Regions from separate parts of the Geodermatophilus sp. URMC 61 genome, predicted to be linked through region 2. Evidence: predicted binding sites of a transcription regulator. Region 2 holds the regulator's gene; each other region holds the start of a gene.
The links. The regulator LexA, encoded in region 2, represses DNA repair genes until DNA is damaged. The targets are predictions, from matches to a motif close to TCGAACANNTGTTCGA.

Region 1 (5,073 bases), 2.1 Mb from region 2:
GATGCCGAGCAGGTCGAGCTTGAGCAGCCCGAGCTCCTCGACGTCGTCCTTGTCGAACTGGCTCATCGGGTAGCCCAGGTAGCTGTTCTCCACCGGGGTGCGATCGAGCAGCGTGGCGTCGGAGAGCAGCACGCCGCACGGGTGCAGCGCGATGTGCCGGGGCAGCCCGTCGAGCCGGGCGACCAGGTCGAAGAGCAGGTCGAGGTCGCCGGTGCCGCCGCCGCGCCGCGCGCCCAGCCGACTGGCCCGCAGCTCCGGGAGGTCCTTGAGCGCGGCGTGCACCTGGTTGGCCCGGATATGCGGGAAGGCCTTGGCGACCGCGTCCACCTCGGCCGGCGGCAGCCCGAGCGCGGCGCCGACGTCACGGATGGCGTGCCGCACCCGGTAGGTGTCCATCATCGAGATGCAGCTGACCCGGTGGGCGCCGAAGCGGCCGAGGACCGCGTCGTACACCTCCATCCGGCGCGCGGACTCCACGTCGATGTCGACGTCGGGCAGCTGGTGGCGCAGCGGGGAGAGGAAGCGCTCCATCAGCAGGCCGTACCGGATCGGGTCGACGTCGGAGATGCCCAGCAGGTAGGTGACCAGGCTGCCGGCACCCGATCCGCGCGCTGCCGCCCGGACCCTCAGGCTCCTGATGAGGTCGACCACGTCGGCGACGGTGAGGAAGTAGGACGGGTAGCCGAGCGTGTCGATGACCGCCAGCTCGTCGTCCAGCCGCCGGGCCACCTCCGCCGTCCGGGCCATCCCCCGCCGGCCCAGCCCGGCCTCGCAGCGGGCACGCAGCACCGCCGAGGGGCCCATCCCCTGCTCGGCCGGGGTGGTGACCACGTCGAGCTCGGGGTAGCGCACGGTGCCGACGCCGAGGTCGGCCCGGACGTCGACCGTGCACTGCTCGGCCAGCCGGGCGGTGCGCTCCAGCAGCCGGAGCGCCGCATCGCGGTCGGGGCCGACGAGGTCCTCGGCGACCTCGGCCATCTCCTTGCCCGACTTGAGGTAACCCTCGGCGGTGCGCCGGTCGACGTGCCGGGTGTCGAGCGGGACCAGCCGGCGCGCGGCGTCCAGGACGTCGGCGGTGGGCGCGTCGAGCGCCTCGACGTAGCGGACCGCGTTGGTCAGCACCGCCGGGACTCCCTCCGCGGCGGCGAAGCGCAGCAGCGCCTGCGCCCGGGAGCGGTCGCCCCGGCCGCGGTGGTGCACGACCTCGAGCACCAGCGAGCCGGGGCCGAACACCGCGCGCCAGGCGGCCAGCCGGGCGGAGGCCACGTCGGCCCGTCCGGCGGCCAGCGCCCGGCCCACCGGGGAGTCCGGGCCCAGCAGGGCCACCAGCCCGGTCGCGTGCTCGGCGGCGAGCGCCAGCGAGCTCACCGGCTCTCCGCGGGTGCCACGCAGGTGGGTGGCGCTGGTCAGCCGGCACAACGACCGCCAGCCTGCACCGTCCCGCGCGAGGAAGGTGACGCGGGGCAGCCGCGGGTCGACGCTCGACCCACCGCGCGCCGGCGAGCGGCGGCCGGTGCGGCCGGGTGCGTCGTCCGGCGCGCCCGGCCGGCGGCCCCGTGCACGCTGCGCCGAGTGCGCACCACCGACCACGGGGGCCAGGGCCGGTGGGACGGTCGAGTCCACCGAGGACGTCACTGCCAGGTCCACCCCGAACAGTGGCCGCACGTCGGCTGCCCGGCAGGCCAGCGCGAACTTCACCGCGCCGTAGAGCCCGTCGCGGTCGGTGAGCGCCAGGGCCCGCATGCCGTGCTCGGCCGCCCGCTCGACCAGGTCGGCCGGGTGGTTGGCCCCGTACTGCATGGAGTAGCCCGAGGCGACGTGGAGGTGGACGAAGGGGTCGGGTCTCACCTCCCGTGCCGGTGCTCGGACCCGCCGACCACCCGGGGACGCGCGCGCCGGGGCGACTCCGGCGGCGGCGTGCTGCCCAGGGCGTTCTCCACGACGGCGAGGAAGGCGCGCACGTCGCGGACCAGGTCGTCGGCCTCGCGGTCGGTGACGGCGTGGGACAACCCGGCCTCGGCGGCGGCCCGCTTGGCCGCGCCGGCGGCGAAGAAGGTGGCCCACTCCCCCAGCTCGGGCGCCACCTGGCCGAGCAGCACCCAGGCGCTGCGCGGGCGGCGCCGCCCGGACTCCGGCCGGGTGCGGGCGGCCAGCACCGCGGCCGCGGCGCGCAGCGCGCTCAGGTGGGCGGTGGCGTAGCGCTGCCGGGCGTCGGCGCTCGCGGCCGCCTCGGCCAGTGCGCGGGAGGCCTGGTCGAGCAGCTGGCGTGCGGCCGAGGGCAGCGGTGGGGGCAGCGGCAGCTGGTCGGCCATGACGCGGACGGCTCCCATCAGTCGTGCACCCGCACGAGCGACCAGCGGTTGTCCGCCGACTCCCAGCTGAGGTCGAAGACGCCGGCGAAGCTCATCCGCGACCGCCAGGCCCGGACCGCCTCGACCCGCCACACCTCGCGGCTGGCGACCAGCTCGGCGGAGGCGCCACCGGCTCCCGCGGCACCGCGCTGCCACCACGGGGCGGTCTCCACCCACGAGTCGAGCAGCTCGCCCACGACGTAGCGCGACTGCCCGCGCCAGAACTGCGCCGGCCCGAGCGGCCCGCGCTCGACCCGCACCTCCTCGCCGACCCCGCTCAGCACCCGGCTCATGACAGACTCCCCACCCGCTCCGCCGCCCCACCGGCCCCGGCCCGCCGCACCGGGTGGGGAAGGACCCAGGTGCGGCGGGAGGCCGACGCAATTCGAACGCGTGTTCGAACTGCGTCGAGTAGACCCGACGGCACCGACGACGTCAAGCGGAACGCGCGGCCGGGTGCGCCGGGCCCGGCCGGACGGGGGACCGGGCCCGGAGCGGACCGCCCTGGCCGATGGCAGGATCGACGCATGAGCCGACCCGAGCACCCCCGGGTGGCCGCCATCTCCGCCCTCCTGGCCGAGGCCGGCGCGACCGGGCAGGTGCTCGAGCTGAGCGGCAGCGCCCGCACCGCCGCCGAGGCGGCCGGAGAGCTCGGCGTCCCGCTCGGGGCCATCGCCAACAGCCTGCTGTTCGACGCCGACGGCGCGCCGCTGCTGGTCCTCACCAGTGGCGCCCACCGGGTCGACGTCACCAAGGTGGCCGCGCTGCTCGGCGTCCGCGACGTGCGCCCGGCGTCGGCCGACTTCGTGCGCCGGCACACCGGCCAGCCCATCGGCGGCGTCGCCCCGATCGGCCACCCGGAGCCGATCGGCACGCTCGTCGACGTCGAGCTCGCCCGCTACGACCAGGTGTGGGCGGCGGCCGGGCACCCGCACGCGGTCTTCCCCACCAGCTACGAGGAGCTGCTGCGGCTGACCGGCGGTACCCCCGCCGAGGTCGGGAACGGCCCGACCGAGCTGCCGGAGGCGACCGCGTCATGACCGGCACCACCCCCGCGGCGCGGGTCACCGAGCTGCCCACCGACTGGTTGCGCGACCACATGCACGAGGCGCTGGCCATCTACGGCGAGGCGATGGGCTACAGCCCCTCGGTGGTCGCCGGTCGGTACGGCTACGCGATCCAGCACACCGAGCGCCCCGGGTTCCGCGCGGTCGGCGCCTTCGTGGAGACCCCCGACGGGGAGGTCCTCGTCGGGTTCGGCTACGGCTACCTGGTCGCGCCCGGCCAGTGGTGGCACGACCAGGTGCGCGCCGCGCTCGACCGGCGGACGGCGAAGCGCTGGCTGCCCGGCGCCTTCGAGGTCTGCGAGCTGCACGTGCACCCCGACCACCAGAGCCGCGGGCTGGGCCGCCAGCTGCTGCACGCCCTGGTGGCCGGCCTGCCCTACCCGGCGGCGCTGCTGTCGACCCCGGACAACGACACCAAGGCCTTCCGGCTGTACCACGCCGACGGCTTCGTCGACCTGGCCCGCAACCACCGCTTCCCCGGCGACTCGCGCCCCTTCGCCATCCTCGGCGCCCGCCTGCCGCTGCCGCCCCCGGCGCCGCGGCCCGACCGCACGTGAGCGAGCTCGCGAGCCCACGCAGGGGTGCAGCAGGGCTGCCGCGGCCGACGAGCGCCAGCGAGGAGGCCGCGGACGGCGACGCCGCCGTCGACGCCGTCGTCGTCGGCGGCGGGCACAACGGGCTGGTCGCCGCCTGCTACCTGGCCCGCGCCGGGCTGCGGGTGGAGGTCCTCGAGCGCGACGAGGTGCTCGGCGGCGCGGTCTCGACCGTGGAGCGCTGGCCGGGCGTGCGGGTCGACCGCGGCTCCAGCGCGCACGTGATCGTCCGGCAGAGCGGCATCGTCGAGGAGCTCGACCTCGCGGCGCACGGCCTGCGTTACGTCGACTGCGACCCGTGGGGCTTCGCGCCCGCCCCCTCCCCGGGCGGCCCCGGCCCCGACGGCCGGCCACTGGTGTTCTCCGTCGACCTCGACGCCACCTGCGCCTCGATCGCCGACGCCTGCGGGCCCGAGGACGCGGGTGCCTACCGCCGCTTCGTCGAGGTGTGGGCCCCGCGCAGCCGCGCCGTCGTCGGCTCCTTCGCCCGGCGGCCGACGGTGGGCGGGCTGGCCCGCTCCTTCTGGCCGCTGGGCGCCCCCGCCGACGGTCGGCCGCGGACCCCCGGCGGCGACCTCGCCGTCGACTTCCTCGGCTCCGGCGACGCGCTGCTCGACCGCTGGTTCACCAGCGAGCGGCTCAAGGCGGCCCTGGCCTGGTTCGGCGCGCAGTCCGGCCCGCCGATGTCCGAGCCCGGCACCGCGGCGATGGTGGCCTGGGCGACGCTGCTGCACGACGTCCCCCCTGGCCACCCGGTGGGCGGCTCGGGCGGGCTGACCCAGGCGCTGCGCCGCCGGCTGGAGGCCGACGGCGGGCGCGTCGCCCTGGGGGACGCCGCGACCCGGCTGCTGGTCGACGACGGCCGGGTGACCGGCGTCGAGACGGCGTCGGGACGGCGGGTCGCGGCCCCGGTCGTCGTCGCGGCCTGCCACGTGCTGGCCACCCGCGACCTGGCCGGGGAGCACGCCCCGCCGGCGCTGGCCGACGCCGCCCCGCCGGTGGGCAACGGCTTCGGGCTGGTGGTGCGGGCACTGACCGACGCCCCGCCGTCCTACCCGGGGG
Region 2 (5,073 bases):
CCCAGCGCTCGGCCCGCGGGCGCAACGCCGTGCCGAGCGTGGCGATCGCCGGGTACACCAACGCCGGCAAGTCCAGCCTGCTCAACCGGCTGACCGGTGCCGGCGTGCTGGTGGAGAACGCGCTGTTCGCCACCCTGGACCCGACGGTGCGCCGGGCACAGGGCCCCGACGGCCGCGAGTACACGCTCACCGACACCGTCGGCTTCGTGCGGCACCTGCCGCACCAGCTGGTCGACGCGTTCCGCTCGACGCTGGAGGAGGTGGCCGCCGCCGACCTGCTCCTGCACGTCGTCGACGGCTCCGACCCCGACCCCCTGGGGCAGATCGAGGCGGTGCGCGTGGTGCTCGGTGAGATCGACGCCGCGGCCGTTCCGGAGCTCATCGTCGTCAACAAGGTGGACGCGATGAGCGAGGACGACGTCCTCACCCTGCGCCGGACCCTGCCCGGCGCGGTGTGGGTCTCGGCCCGCACGGGCGCCGGCATCGAGCAGCTGCGCGAGATCGTGGCCGCCCGCCTGCCGCACCCCGACGTCGAGGTCGACGTGCTGGTGCCCTACGACCGCGGCGACCTGGTCGCCCGGGTGCACCGGGACGGCGAGGTGCTCAACGAGACCCACGAGGCCGGGGGCACCCGGCTCACCGCCCGGGTGGACGGCGGCCTGGCCGCCGCACTCGAGGGGTTCGCGGCGCCGGTCGCCTGACACCTCCTCCGGCCGAGCGAGGTCACGGTCAGGTCACGGCCCGGTACCGTGGCCGGCGTGACCAGCGGCGCGGTGCGGCGGCGTCCCGGGGCCTCCCCGCCGGACGTCGCCGACGTCCGCGTCGGCCGCCCGCCGCGGTGGCTCCTGGGCGCTGCCCTGGTGGTGACCGTGGTGGTCACCGTCGACCTGCTCAGCCGCGGCGTGCTCGAGCGGATGGACCTGCGGGTCTCCGAGGTGGTCAGCGGCTGGGACCTGCAGGGCTCGGCCGCCTACTGGCCGGTGTGGGCGGTGACCCAGCTCGGTGGGCGCGGCTTCATCCTCATCGTCCTGGCCGGGCTGGTCGGCTACCTCGCGTGGCGGTTCCGCACCGTCGTCCCGCTGCTGCGGGTGCTGCTGGCGCTGGGTCTGCTCACCGTCGTCGTCTACTCGTTCAAGTTCGGGACCGGCCGGACGGCGCCGGCCTACCCCGGGTCGTTCTTCCACCGGGACGGCGCCTCCTACCCCTCCGGGCACGTCGCCAACGCCGTGCTCATGTGGGGGGTGGCCCGGTGGCAGGTGGTGCAGTACCGGCTCGCCGGGTGGGTGCAGCAGACCGCCCGGGTGCTCAGCGTCGTCGGCCCGGTGGCCACCGGCGTGGCCATGGTGTCCCTGGACTTCCACTGGGTCACCGATGCCGTGGTCGGGGCGGCGGTCGGCATCCTGCTGTTGGGCGTGGTTCACCTGCTCGACACGGTCCTGGTGTCACGCTGGGTCAGTGCCCGAGCTGGCCGGTCGTCCGCGTAGCGGGGCCAGGAGGCGACGTCTGGCGGCCGGGACCGGTCTCGCGCTGACGCTCGCCCTCGGCCCCGCCCTGCCCGCGTCCGCCGCGCCGGCCGACCCGGCCACACCCGCGACGCGCTGCCAGCTCACCGACCCCCGGCTGCCCGAGGTCTCGGGGTTGGTCGAGGTGGGCGACCGGATGCTGGTGCACAACGACGGCGGCGACTCGCTCGACGTCTACGTGCTCGACGGGACCTGTGCGGTGGTCACCGTGCACTCCGCGGCGGTGGACCCCTATGACCCCGAGGACATGGCGCTGGCCGTCGACGGGACCGTCTGGCTCGCCGACACCGGCGACAACACCAGCACCCGGCCGACGGTCGCCCTGCTGGCCCTGCACGCCGACGGCAGCAGCTCGGTCTACCGGCTGGCGTACCCCGAGGGCCCGCGGGACGTCGAGGCGTTGCTGCTGGCCCCCGACGGGACGCCGTACCTGGTGACCAAGGAGGTGCTGGGCGCCAGCGAGGTGTTCCGCCCGGTGTCGGCGCTCGTCGAGGAAGGCACCGTCGGCCTCACCGAGGTCGGTGGGGTGGAGTTCGTGCTGACCGGGACGCCGGGCGGCCCGGTCGGCCGCGCCGGTCAGCTCATGGTCACCGGCGGCGCCGTCTCGCCCGACGAGCGCTGGATCGCGCTGCGCACCTACACCGACGCCTACGTCTGGCAGCTGACCGGCTCGGACGTGGCCGGTGCGCTGGCGGGGGAGCCGCGCCGGGTCGCCCTGCCCGAGGCGGCCCAGGGCGAGGCGATCAGCTTCACCGGGGACTCCTCGGCGCTCGTCGTCGCGGGGGAGGGACTCCCCAGCGACGTCACGGTGGTGCCGCTGCCGGCCCCGGCGGCGCGCTCGTCGGAGGCGGCGCCCGCGGAGGGCACGGTCGCCGGCCTGCTGTCCGGCGACGGCGGACCACCTCCGGTGGCGGCGGCGGTCGCTGCCGCCGTCGTGGCCGGCGTGCTCGTCTGGCTCGGGGGCAAGCTCGTGCGCCGGCGCGACTGAGACCTCGCTCCGTGCTCGGGCGCTCCGCCCGCGCCCGCGTGCCCGCCGGTCGGCGCCCGACGGGCACGGTGGTACGCCCGGCCGCCGGCGCGGTGGTCGCGGCGCCGGCGGGACGGGGTCAGACCCGGCGGAGCACCGTGACGACGCGGCCGAGCACGGTGGCGTCGTCGCCGGGGATGGGCTCGTACGCGGGGTTGTGCGGCAGCAGCCACACGTGCCCGTCGCGCCGCTTGTAGGTCTTCACCGTCGCCTCGCCGTCGATCATGGCAGCGACGATCTCGCCGTTCTCCGCGGTCGGCTGCTGGCGCACGACGACCCAGTCACCGTCGCAGATGGCCGCCTCGACCATCGAGTCACCGGTGACCTTGAGCATGAAGAGCGTGCCCTCGCCGACCAGTTCGCGGGGGAGTGGGAAGACGTCCTCGACCGCCTGCTCCGCCAGCACGGGCCCACCGGCGGCGATCCGGCCGACGAGCGGGACGTAGGTGGGGGCGGGCGTGTCCTCGGCAGCGGCGGGGGCCACGACCGTGGGCGCGGGCGCGCCGGGGGTGTCGCCGGGCAGGCGGACGTCGAGGGCCCGCGGGCGGTTGGGGTCGCGGCGCAGCCAGCCCTTCTTCTGCAGCACGCTGAGCTGGTGGGCCACCGACGAGGCCGACGACAGCCCCACGGCCTCGCCGATCTCCCGCACCGAGGGCGGGTAGCCGCGCCGCTCGATCGAGTCGCGGATCACCTCGAGGACCCGCCGCTGTCGCTGGGTGAGCCCGTCGCCGCTCTCCCCCCGGTCGGGGAAGGGGCGCACCGAGGCCGTCTCGGCCACCTGCGGTGCTGCGGTCCGGCTCCCGGACGCGCGCCGCGACGAGCCGCCTCCGCCCCGGACACCGCTGCCCGACGTCCCGCTCGTGCCCGCCACGTCTCCTCCTCGCCGGCCGTGTCGCCACGGCCCTGTCGTCCTGCGCCCGCCCGGGGAGCCGGTCCGGGCCGGCTCCGCCAGCTCGGAGCGCTGTCGGCCCCGGCCCCGCCGGCGACCTCGCGGCGACGGCGGACGGGTGCTGCTCCGGACCGTAGCGCTTCGGCGTCGTTACTTCAAACGTGTGTTCGAAGCGCGCGTGTGCGGTGTCGGGTCGACCACGTCACCGGGATGCGGTAGACACCGCACAGACGTTCGATCGAACGTGCGTTCGATCGGTGTCCGGTCGACGGAGAGGAGAGGTCATGGCGAGCGTGCGGCAGGCCGTGCTGGAGTTCGACGCGGCGGTCCAGGTCCCCTGGCGGCCGTTGCTCGGGGCGCTGGACGGCGGTCTCGCGGGCCGGCCGGGGGCTGTGCCCGGGCGCTCCTCGCGGACGCCTGTTGTGACGAGTCTGGCCGGCACCGGTCCTCGGGTCGCCGGTCACCTGCGGCCGGTGCCCGACCGCCCCGCGGGTCCGGAGCCGCGGCCCGCGGACCCGGCTCCTCCGGCCCGGGGTGCGGGCCGGGCTCCGGCCCGCCGGGAGTCGACCTCCTCGGGTGCCCGTCCCGCCGTGTTCCGCCCAGTGCCGGCCGGCGCGGTGCGCGGCGGTCGCGCCGTCCCCGGGCGCGCTGCCGGCCCGCGGCTGCGCCTGACCCGCCGGGGGCGCCGACTGGCGCTCGTCCTGGCCCTCGGTGGTGCCGTCGCACTCGGCTCGGTCGTCGCCCCGCTCGTGCGGGGCGCGGACGGCGGTGGGCTGCAGTTGGCCGGGGAGCGGAGTGTGGTGGTGGAGCCCGGCGACACGGTGTGGTCGATCGCCGGGGAGCTCGCCGGGGCCGACCAGGACGTGCGCACGGTGGTCGACGCCATCGAGGAGCTCAACGACCTGGAGGGTTCCGCCCTGGTCCCCGGCCAGGTCCTCGAGCTCCCCTGAGCGGCGCACGGTCACCGGTCACTCGAGGGGGCGGTCGAGGAGCGACAAGAGCCGGCGGCGATGTTCGTCAATCCGTCGAGCCGAGTCGCTGACGCTCTGTCGCTGAAAGGCGACTTACCGTCAGCTCCGTGTCAGCGATCTCAGGCAACCGGGCCGCCGTCTTCACGCAGCAGTCGCAGCGCTGCGAGGTGTTCGTCGAAGGCGCCTGGTGGCCGGGGTCGCTGCTGGGCTGGCGGCACGACGGTCAGGGTGCGTGCCAGGTGTGGGTGCGTGTGGCCGTCGCCGGCGTCGACCGTGACACCTGGACCGACCTGGCCGGGGTGCGCCTGTCGGAGACCCGCCCGGCGCAGGTGCTGGTACCGGACGGCGGGATCAACCCCTTCGTGAACCTCGGTGAGGAGCTGCTGCCGGGCGCCTCGGCCGTCCCGCTGCTGTCGCTGAGCGAGGCCGCCGCCCGTGAGCAGCGGGTGGCGGGCGTCCTCCCTGTGTCGGCTCCGCCCGCCTGCCGCCGCCGTCACGGTGGCGACGTGACCGCCGAGCAACCCGCCGTCCCCGCGGGTGTGGCTGCCGGCCGGCACCGGGTCGGGCGTCACCGGGCGGCGGACGCGTCGGAGCAGCCGGAACAGCCGGAGCAGGCTTCGGGCCCGGCGCCGGGTGACGCGACGGTGCTCATGCCACGCGCGG
Region 3 (5,073 bases), 280 kb from region 2:
TCACCACGACCGGGTCCGCCGGCCGGCGGCTGGACACCGACGATCTCCAGCAGATGGTCGAGCTGGTCGTCGGCGCCGTGCTGCCCGGGGGACGCTGGCGCACGTCGCCTGCCCGGCACCCCTACACCACGGGCGGCCTGCAGGTCGACGTGTGCACCGCCTCCGGGTGGGTGGAACTGGCCGAGTGCGGACTGGCCGCCGGGCACGTGCTCGCCGGTGCCGGACTCGATCCCGACCGCTGGACCGGCCTGGCGCTGGGCATGGGGCTGGACCGGGCGCTCATGGTCCGCAAGGGCATCCCGGACATCCGCGTGCTGCGCTCGACCGAGCCGCGCATCGCCTCGCAACTGCTCGACCTGCGCCCGTGGCGGCCGGTGTCGTCGCAGCCGTCGGTGCGCCGGGACCTGTCCATCGTCACCGACGCCCCGGTCGACGCCGAGCTGCTCGGGGACACCGTCCGCACTGCTCTCGGCCCGGCGGTGGAGGACCTCGAGGCGGTGACCGTCCTGTCCAGCACCGGCTACGCCGACCTCCCCGACACCGCGCGACGGCGACTCGGGCTGCGCCAGGACCAGGTCAACGTGCTGCTGCGGTTGGTGCTGCGCCCCCTGTCGCGGACCTTGACCGACCAGCGCGCCAACGAGCTGCGCGACCAGGTCTACGCGGCCGTGCACCGCGGACCACGTGCGGAGTGGGCCGCGCGCTGACGCACCGGTGATCGACGGGCTCGTCCTCGTCGGGCCGCCGGAACGGGACGCTCGTGCACTGCCATGGGGCAGGCCGCCCCGGGCATGGCCGCTCAGCACGCTCCTGCGCGCTCGAGCCGCGCTCAATCGGCCGGGCCGGACGGCCGGCGACGCGCCCACTTCTCGGACCAGCGACTGAGCGGTGAGATCGCCTCACCCAGCTCCTGCCCCAGGTCGGTCAGCGCGTAGCTCCCGTCGGGGAGCCGTTCGACCAGGCCCGCGTCGTCCAGCTCCCCGATGCGCCGGTAGAGCACCGAGGAGGACAGTCCGTCGCAGCTGGCCAGGACCGCCCTCGGGCCGACCGGTCCGTCCCGCAGCTCCCACAACAACCGCAGCGTCCAGCGTCGACCGAGCAGATCGAGGGTCGCCATGAGCGGTCGGCCAGTGGTCGAACCGCGGACCGGACGGCCCGGCCGAGGACTGCTCGACGACGCCACGGACGGCTCCCGCGATCTCGTTGTGTTGCTGGAAACGAAACGCTAGCATGGCTCGCGTTTCGGAAAAAGAAACGCTCGTGGGACGGCCCGCCCGATCACGGCCGGCCGCTGACCGGCGATGCAGCACGAGGAGCCCCCAGGTGACGCCACGCATCGAGCCACTGTCCGAGCCGTATCCACCGGAGGTCGCCGAGCGCCTCGCGACGCTGATGCCCCCCGGCCAGGAGCCCATCCGACTGTTCCGGACGTTCGTGCGGAACCTGCCGATGGCCGCGGGACTCAACGCCTGGGGCCGCTACTACCTGAGCCGGCAGCTGTCGCTGAGCGTGCGCGACCGTGAGCTGGTGATCGATCGGACCACCGCGCGCTGCGGCTGCGACTACGAGTGGGGCGTGCACATCGCCTGCTACGCCGACCGGGTCGGGCTCACCCGTGCGCAGGTGCGCTCGATCGCCCACGGCTCACCCTCCGACCCCTGCTGGACCACCCACGACGCGGTCCTCCTGGAGGCGGTGGATGCACTGCACGACTCGGCCACCATCGACGACCAGCTCTGGCCTCGGCTGGTTGCCGAGTTCACCCATGCCCAGCTGCTCGACCTGTTCCTGCTCGCCGGCTGGTATCACGCGATCAGCTTTGCGGCCAATGCCGCGCGGGTGGAGCCCGAGGACTGGGCCCCGCGGCTGGCCGACCTGCTCCCCTGACTTCACGGCTCCTCCCGGGACGGCGGGGAGCAGCGGACAGCAGATCAGGGCTCAGGCCGGCCGGGACAGGCCGAGGCGCAGGTCGGAGCGGTGCCCGCAGCAGGTGCACAGCCCCTCAGAGGCCTGCAGCCGGGCGAGCACCGCTCGACCACCCGGCACTGCCTGCCGAGGCCGATCGATGGGCCCGCACGGTGCGCGTTGCGCGGCGCGGTGCCCCGCTCAGGGACACTGCACGCGGCATCCCACCGGCATCGACGATCACGTGGTGCCCCGAGCCGGGCAGCCGCGGTCAGGCGGCTGTGTTCAGGCGGCGGTGGCCAGGGGTGGTCCGGTGCGCTGGGGGCCGATCAGGATCTCGGTGCCATCGGGGCGCCAGGTGCGCCATCGGCCATCGGGTCGGCGCGCCACGCGGAAGCCGTGGTGGACCTTGGTGTGGTGCCGCTCGCACAGCAGGGCGGCGTTGTCCAGGTCGGTGGCCCCGCCGTCGATCCAGGCCCGCAGGTGGTGCACGTCGCACCAGTGCGTCGGCGCCGGGCAGCCGGCGAACACGCAGCCGCCGTCGCGCACCTCCGCGGCCCGGCGGACGTGGGGTGGGAACAGCCGCACGGTGCGGCCGTGCTCCAGCGGCACCCGGTCGGGGCCCATCACGATGCGGGTGATGTTCCCGTCGCAGGCCAGCCCGCGGGCCCACGCCGCGGAGACGGTCGCCCCGAACCCGGTCTCGGCGGCACCCCGGCCGACCGCGGGGCCGGCCAGGTCCTCGATGCCGATGGTAACGACGACCTGGGGCTTGTGCCCGCGCAGGATCGGCAGCGAGCCGGACGCGAGGGCGTTGTCGCACAGCTGCACCAGCGCGTCGGCCTGCTGCTGGCCCCGCGTCCGCTCGTCGGCGGCGGCCCGGCCGGCCTGCACCAGGGACTCCAGCGCCGCCTGCAGCCTCTCCCCGCCCACCGCATCCAGGTCGAAGCGGCCGGTGACCCCGCCGTCGGGCCGCCGGGTGAGCACCAGCCGGCGGCCCTCGGTGGGATCGGGCTCGGGGCCGTCGGCGTCGAGCCGGTCCAGGTAGTGCTGCACCGCCGTGGCGACGTCGGCGCACGGCGCCGTGACGGCCACCCCGGTCAGCAGCTCGTCCACCGCGGCCAGGTCCACGCCCTGCTCGGCGGCGCGGGCCAGGTGCTCGGGCTCGGCGACCCGGGCGAGCAGCCCGGCCTGCTCACCGGTCACCGCACCCGCGGCGAACGCGGCGGCCATCGCCGGCAGGTGCGCCGGCGCCCGCCCGGCGCGCAGCACCCGCGCCGCCTCGGCGGCCGACAGGTGGGCGTGCCCGCGCAGCCAGGAGGCCATGGTCGTGAGCCCGTCGACCTCCGCGGCCCCGGACACCTCGGCCTCCCGCACGGTGCGGGCGATCTCGGCGGCCAGCCCGTTCTGCGCGGCCAGCAGCGGGCGCAGCCGCTCCAGCAGCGCCGGACCGAACAACGGAGCGAGGTCCTCGGCGGCCAGCGCGTCGAGACCGGCGATCAGCTCGTCCACGACACCTCCCGCCGGTTCGATCAGGTGTTCGAAGTCTAGCCCAACGCGACACGCCAGCCAATACGAATCCCCAGGTCAGTCGCTTTTCCACACGTTGACGGGCGCGCTTGACACCGCACCGTCGCTACGGGGAATCGAGTCCTGTCTCGCGGGCGATGACGACCAGTTGCACCTCGTTTCCGACGCCGAGTTGCACCTCGTCCCGGGCACCGAGCTCCGCCATGGCACGGCTGACGCGGCTGCGGGCGGTGCCCGGACCGAGGAGGAACGCGGCGCCGATCTCGTCATTCGGCCCCTACGTCGATCAGCGCGGTCCGGCGGGAGCCGGCTACGTCGAACCGTGTGTCCGCTGTCGCCTGCAGACGGACGACACCCCGGTCTCCCGCCGCGACGATCGTCAACGTCCGTCCGACGACGGGGCCTGCGGAGTTCCGGGTCATTCCCCGATGACGACTCGTGAGCCGCTCCGCCGGTGACCGTCACCCGACCGAGAGGGACCTCGATGTCCGTCCTGCATGTACTTGCCGTACCAACGGCCGCATCCGTCTCCGTCGCCGCCGGTGGTTACGACATCGGCACCGGACGACTCGTGCCCACCGTGGCCGCCGTGGTGGGGCTGATCAGCGTCGTCACCGGTGGGCTGGCCCTGGCCCGCTCCGGTCGCACCGGCACCGGCACCGGGAACGGGAGGGCCAGGGCCACCGTGGCCCTGGTGGCGGGACTGGGCAGCGTCGTCGTCGGCGGCCTGCACGCGGCCGACTCCGCCGGTGGCCTGGGCACCGGCAACGGGCTGGCCGGGGCCGTCGTGGCCGTGGTGCTGGGGCTGATCGGCGTGGTCACCGCTGGGCTGGCCCTGGCCCGGTCCCGACGCGACGCACGGCCGGGGACTCCCGCGCCTCCTCCGCGTCGGGTCTGACGGCCCGGCCGGACCACCGCCGACGCAGCGCCCACCACAGGGAGCGCACCGACTGCCGCAGCCGCGCCCGCGCCGTCCACGCCGACCGTCCCTCCGGCCGCGGGTCCCGCACGACCGGCACGCTGGTCACCGGCCGCCGGGCCAGCCCCACGGCCAGCACCACGCTCGGGGCGTCCGCAGCCAGCACGGCCGCACGCACCCGCGGCCCCAGCGCGAGGAAGGCGCCGGCGTCCGGCGGCAGGCCGGTCAGCCGCGCGGCCACCCGGCGGTGCAGCCCGCCGGTCACCCGCCGTGCCCACGACTCGTACGCGCCGCGCCGGCCGGCGAAGACCGCCTCGACGTCGCCGACTGCCAGCCGGTCGAGCAGCAGCGGCACGGCCTCCGGCGGGTCCTGCAGGTCGGCGTCCATGCACACCCAGACGTCGGCGTCCGGCTCGTCGGCCAGGCCCTGCCGCAGCGCGGCGTGCTGCCCGACGTTGACGGTCAGCCCGGTGACGGCGACCCGTGGATGGTCCGCCGCGAGCCGGAGGGCCACCTCCGCACTACCGGACGGGCATGCGTCGACCACCAGCCGCAGCCGCCAGTCCCGACCGTCCAGCGCCGCACCCAGCCGCGCGGCCAGAGCCGGCAGCGTCGCCGCGTTCCGGTACACCGGGACGACGACGGCGACGCGGGTCACGACAGCGCGGCCCAGGTGCGGGCCAGCCCCTCGGCCAGGTCGACGGAGGCCCGCCAGCTCA
Region 4 (5,073 bases), 1.9 Mb from region 2:
AGGTGGTCGACGTCGTAGAGGGCCAGCGCCGCCTGGGCGACCGCGCGGGTGACCCGGCCGTCGGCGCGCACCTCGGCGTAGTCGCGGACCCGGCGCAGCAGCCGGTTGGCGATGCGGGGAGTGCCCCGGGAGCGGCCGGCGATCTCGGCCGAGCCGTCCGCGGTGAGCTCGACACCCAGCAGCTCGGCGCTGCGGGCCAGCACCCGCTCGAGCTCGGCCGGCTCGTAGAACTCCATCTGGCCGACGAAGCCGAAGCGGTCACGCAGCGGCCCGGTGAGCAGGCCGGCGCGGGTGGTCGCGCCGACCAGCGTGAACGGGTTGATCTCCAGCGGGATGGCGGTCGCCCCCGGCCCCTTGCCGACGACGACGTCGACCCGGAAGTCCTCCATCGCCATGTAGAGCAGCTCCTCGGCCGGACGGGCGATCCGGTGGATCTCGTCGATGAAGAGCACGTCGCCCGGCGCCAGGTTGGACAGCATCGCGGCCAGGTCGCCGGAGCGCTCGATCGCCGGGCCGCTGGTGATCTTCACCGACGTCCCCAGCTCGGAGCCGATGATCAGCGCGAGGCTGGTCTTGCCCAGCCCGGGCGGGCCGGACAGCAGCACGTGGTCCGGCGGGCGGCCGCGTCGCTTGGCACCCTCGAGGACCAGCTCCAGCTGGCGGGCCACCTTGGGCTGACCGATGAAGTCGGCCAGCGAGTGCGGGCGCAGCGCGGACTCGACGACCCGCTCCTCGTCGCCGGCCCCCGCCGCCACCGAGAAGTCGCGGGACAGGCCCTCCGCCGGCTCCGCGGACAGCCCGCGGTCGAAGGGGCTGCTCATGCCCGGCCCAGCAGCCGCAGCGCCTGGCGCAGGAGGACGGCGACCTCCACCGAGCCGGTCGCGGTGACCTGCTCGTCGGCCAACGGGGCGAGCTGGACGATCGCCGCGTCGGCCTCCTTGCCGGTCCAGCCCAGCCCGATCAGGGCCGAGGCCAGCTGGTCCCGCCACGGGGCGACCGCGGTGACGGCGGGCAGGCCCGTGGGCGCGGCGCCGTCCAGCGGGGTGTCGACCGAGGTCGTCCCCAGCCGGTCGCGCAGCTCGAGGATGAGCCGCTCGGCGCCCTTCTTGCCGATGCCCGGCACCTGGGTGAGCGCCTTGACGTCGGCCATCGACACCGCGCGGCGCACCTCGCGCGGCGGGTGGATGGCCAGGACGGCCTGGGCCAGCCGCGGGCCCACGCCGTTGGCCGTCTGCAGCAGCTCGAACAGCTGGCGCTCGTCGTCGTCGGCGAAGCCGTAGAGGGTGAGCGAGTCCTCCCGGACCACCAGGCTGGTCGCCAGCCGGGCGCTCTCCCCCACCTGCAGTCGCGCGATGGTGCCCGGCGTGCACTGCACGGCCAGGCCGATGCCGCCCACCTCGACGACCGCGCCGTCCGGCGAGACCGCGGCGACCCGGCCGCTCACACTCGCGATCACCGTCGCACTCCCGTCGGGACGGACACGCAGCCACGGAGGGGCACGCCGGTCAGCTGTGCGCTCACCTCGACACCCCCTGCCAGCGCGGCAGCGTCCGCTGCACGACCGGCGCGCCGATGCCGCCGGCCAGCGCGGCCACCTCCAGCCGCTGCTGCGCCGGGCCGCGCCAGGCGTGGCAGACGGCCAGCGCCAGCGCGTCGGCGGCGTCGGCCGGCTTGGGCGGGGACGCCAGCCCCAGCACCCGGGTGACCATCAGGGTGACCTGCTCCTTGTCCGCGCGGCCGCTGCCGGAGATGGCGGCCTTGACCTCGCTGGGCGTGTGCCAGGCGACCCGCCGGTCGGCCTGCGCCGCCGCCAGCGCGGCCACGCCCGCGGCCTGCGCCGTCCCCGTGGCGGTGCCCTTGTTGTTCTGGGTGAAGACCCGCTCGATCGCCACGACGTCCGGCCGGTGCTCCCGCAGCAGCGCGGTGACGGCGGTGTGCAGCTCCAGCAGCCGCAGCTCCAGGTCGAGCTCCGCGGCGGTGCGCACGACCCCCACGCCGACGGCGGTCGGCCGCGCGCCGGGACGCCCGTCGACCACCCCCCACCCGCACCGGGTGAGGCCCGGGTCGATGCCGAGCACCCGCATGGAGGCGCCTCCTGACGTCAGCCGAACTGGTGTTCGACCCACGGTAGCCGCCCGGGACGACGGAACGGCACGACACGCCCACGTGAGGTGCTGGAACGGCCACCCTTCAGGCACCCGTCGGCCCGTCCCGGGTCCCGCTCCGAGCTCGCGAGGAGTGGGGAGGACGGGGTCCTTCGACTTCACCCGACCTTCTCGAGCACCTCGTCGGAGACGTCGTAGTTGGCGTAGACGTTCTGCACGTCGTCGCAGTCCTCGAGGGCGTCGATGAGCCGGAAGACCTTGCCCGCGGCCTCCTCGTCCAGCTCGACGGTGACGCTGGGGACGAACCCGGCCTCGGCCGAGTCGTAGTCCAGGCCGGCGTCCTGCAGCGCGGTGCGGACGGCGACCAGGTCGGTCGGCTCGCTGATGACCTCGAACGAGTCGCCCTGGTCGCGCACCTCCTCGGCGCCGGCCTCGAGCACGGCCATGAGCACCGTGTCCTCGTCGACCCCGCCGGCCTTGGGGACGACGACGACGCCCTTGCGGGAGAACAGGTAGGACACCGAACCCGGGTCGGCCATGGAGCCGCCGTTGCGGGTCATCGCGGTGCGGACCTCGGAGGCGGCCCGGTTGCGGTTGTCGGTGAGGCACTCGACGAGCACGGCCACCCCGCCCGCGGCGTAGCCCTCGTACATGATGGTCTGGTAGTCGGCGGCGCCGGCCTCGAGGCCCGCGCCGCGCTTGACCGCCCGGTCGATGTTGTCGTTGGGGACCGAGGACTTCTTGGCCTTCTGGATGGCGTCGTAGAGCGTCGGGTTGCCCGCCGGGTCCCCGCCGCCGACGCGTGCGGCCACCTCGACGTTCTTGATCAGCTTGGCGAACAGCTTGCCGCGCTTAGCGTCGATCGCGGCCTTCTTGTGCTTCGTCGTCGCCCACTTGGAGTGGCCGCTCACGAGTCCTCCCCGCTGTCCCCCGCGAGCGGGAGGTGCAGCCGGCTCGTCGGCCGCGTCCGCGGCCGGCCGACCGTGCCCATTGGTGGACTCACGAGCTCGTTCACGACGGCTGTCCCTTCTCCTCGCCGGCAACGCCGGCCCTCTCGGCCAGGTGGCGTCGGACGATGTCGACGAACAGCGCGTGCACCCGGCGGTCCCCGGTCAGTTCGGGGTGGAAGCTGGTGGCCACCAGGTTCTCCTGGCGGACCGCGACGATCCTACCGTCGGCCGGCCCTCCGACGACCCGGCCCAGGACCTGCACGCCCTCCCCGGCCTGCTCGACCCACGGCGCCCGGATGAAGACCGCGTGCACCGGTCCACCGGGCAGGCCCTCCAGCGCCACCTCCGACTCGAAGGAGTCCACCTGCCGGCCGAAGGCGTTGCGCCGCACCGTCACGTCGAGGCCCCCGACGGTGACCTGGTCGGGCGGGGCGTCGAGCAGCCGGTCGGCGAGCATGATCATCCCGGCGCAGGAGCCGTAGACCGGCAGCCCGCCGGCCACCGCCGCGCGCAGCGGCTCGAGCAGCCCGAACCGCGCGGCCAGCCTGGCCATCGTCGTCGACTCCCCGCCCGGGATGACCAGCCCGTCGACCGCGGCCAGCTCCTCGGGACGGCGGACGGTCACCGCCTCGGCACCCAGCTCCGGGAGGATCGCGAGGTGCTCGCGGACGTCGCCCTGCAAGGCCAGCACACCGACGACGGGCTCCCTGGACACGAGGGTCCAGGTTACGTCCCGGCCGCCCGCCGCGAGCTCCAGGTCAGCAGCCGCTCCAGTGGGCCGCGGCCCAGCCGCCACCGCCACACCGACGCGAGCAGCAGTGCGGTGAGGGTGAAGGCGGCCCACAGGCCCCAGCTGTCGTCACCGGCGTCCAGCGCCCGGATCGCGACGATCTGCGCGGAGTACACGGTCAGCGCCAGCGCGCCCACGGAGGCCAGCGGGTAGACCACCCGCGGCAGCAGGTCGGCCACCACCAGGCAGACGCCGATGACCGCGAGGGCCACGCCGGTGGAGCCGACCACCTCGAACGTCGTCCCGCTGTGCGGTTCGGCGCCGGCGAACCAGGCCGCGTCCCAGGTGCCGGGGTTGCTGCCGAAGCCGGACTCGATGCCCTCGTACGGGCCGGCACCGAGCATCCGGGCGCTGAGCCAGCCGCCGCCGTAACCGACGACCGCGGCCGCCGCGCCGGCCGCGACGAGCGCCGTCCGCACCCGCACCGCCTGCAGGTCCAGGCGCCCCACCGCCAGGCCGACCAGCACGAAGGCCAGCCACACCGCCGCGGGGTAGCTGCCGGTGACCAGCAGCGAGGCGAGGGCGACGTCCTCGTCGCCGTGGGCGCTGATCAGCTGGGCGGCCGCGACCACCAGTGGTGGCGCGGCCACGGCGACCACACCCGCGGCCAGCAGCAGCCGCGGGGGCGGCCAGCGCAGGAACGGCAGCGCGAGGACGAACAGCGCCGCGTAGACGCCGAGGATGACCGCGATGTCGGTGTCGAGCAGCTCGAGCAGGCCGCCGATGGCGAACACCCACGCGGCCCGCACGAGGATGCGGGTGCGGGCCGCGGCCAGCTCCCGGCCCGCGGCCGGGGCGCTGCCCCCGGAGAGCAGCGCGATGGAGACGCCGGCGAGCGTGGCGAAGAGGGTCGACGACCGGCCGTCCACCAGCGCGGACCAGGTGTCCGGGTCCCAGCCGAGCTCGCCGGTGTCGCCCAGGTGCGCGCCGAACATGCCCAGGACGGCGAGCCCGCGGGCGACGTCGAGGCCGCCCACCCGCCCTCCCGCAGCGATCCCCGGCCGGGGGCCGGCGGCGACGGGTCTGCCTGCGAGGTGAGCGGTCACGTACCGAGCGTAGGGTCCCGGGCCGGACCGGTCGACAAGATCACCACCCTCGGGTGGCGTACCGCTCACTCTCCGGCAGCGTGGCGACGTTGATGCCCACCATCGGCTCACCGAGCCCGCGCGACACCTTGGCGATCACGTCGGGGTCGTCGTGGAAGGTGGTGGCCTGCACGATGGCCGCG

Region 1: ACU610_RS04040 (DUF6504 family protein) is a predicted target of LexA. The motif match lies at 2,737-2,752, and genes of this name have one in related genera.
Region 3: ACU610_RS12190 (DUF222 domain-containing protein) is a predicted target of LexA. The motif match lies at 3,434-3,449, and genes of this name have one in related genera.
Region 4: ruvC (crossover junction endodeoxyribonuclease RuvC) is a predicted target of LexA. The motif match lies at 2,106-2,121, and genes of this name have one in related genera.

The regions. Positions count from the first base shown of each region.
Region 1 covers NZ_JBRFHZ010000002.1:851,382-856,454, reverse strand. The annotation lists gene ACU610_RS04050 (DNA polymerase III subunit alpha) at 1-1,848, opposite strand, end outside; gene ACU610_RS04045 (SAV_6107 family HEPN domain-containing protein) at 1,845-2,330, opposite strand; gene ACU610_RS04040 (DUF6504 family protein) at 2,330-2,644, opposite strand; gene ACU610_RS04035 (YbaK/EbsC family protein) at 2,879-3,391, shown strand; gene ACU610_RS04030 (GNAT family N-acetyltransferase) at 3,388-3,975, shown strand; gene ACU610_RS04025 (phytoene desaturase family protein) at 3,972-5,073, shown strand, end outside.
Region 2 covers NZ_JBRFHZ010000002.1:2,918,310-2,923,382, reverse strand. The annotation lists gene hflX (GTPase HflX) at 1-701, shown strand, start outside; gene ACU610_RS13560 (phosphatase PAP2 family protein) at 759-1,484, shown strand; gene ACU610_RS13555 (hypothetical protein) at 1,456-2,511, shown strand; gene lexA (transcriptional repressor LexA) at 2,630-3,328, opposite strand; gene ACU610_RS13545 (LysM peptidoglycan-binding domain-containing protein) at 3,724-4,389, shown strand; gene ACU610_RS13540 (hypothetical protein) at 4,518-5,073, shown strand, end outside.
Region 3 covers NZ_JBRFHZ010000002.1:2,633,520-2,638,592, forward strand. The annotation lists gene srmL (PheS-related mystery ligase SrmL) at 1-707, shown strand, start outside; gene ACU610_RS12180 (winged helix-turn-helix transcriptional regulator) at 830-1,117, opposite strand; gene ACU610_RS12185 (carboxymuconolactone decarboxylase family protein) at 1,324-1,887, shown strand; gene ACU610_RS12190 (DUF222 domain-containing protein) at 2,191-3,417, opposite strand; gene ACU610_RS12195 (DUF6223 family protein) at 3,920-4,333, shown strand; gene ACU610_RS12200 (glycosyltransferase) at 4,254-5,012, opposite strand; gene ACU610_RS12205 (NAD-dependent epimerase/dehydratase family protein) at 5,009-5,073, opposite strand, start outside.
Region 4 covers NZ_JBRFHZ010000002.1:984,752-989,824, reverse strand. The annotation lists gene ruvB (Holliday junction branch migration DNA helicase RuvB) at 1-821, opposite strand, end outside; gene ruvA (Holliday junction branch migration protein RuvA) at 818-1,456, opposite strand; gene ruvC (crossover junction endodeoxyribonuclease RuvC) at 1,518-2,084, opposite strand; gene ACU610_RS04645 (YebC/PmpR family DNA-binding transcriptional regulator) at 2,264-3,016, opposite strand; gene pdxT (pyridoxal 5'-phosphate synthase glutaminase subunit PdxT) at 3,117-3,770, opposite strand; gene ACU610_RS04635 (heparan-alpha-glucosaminide N-acetyltransferase domain-containing protein) at 3,782-4,822, opposite strand; gene pdxS (pyridoxal 5'-phosphate synthase lyase subunit PdxS) at 4,932-5,073, opposite strand, start outside.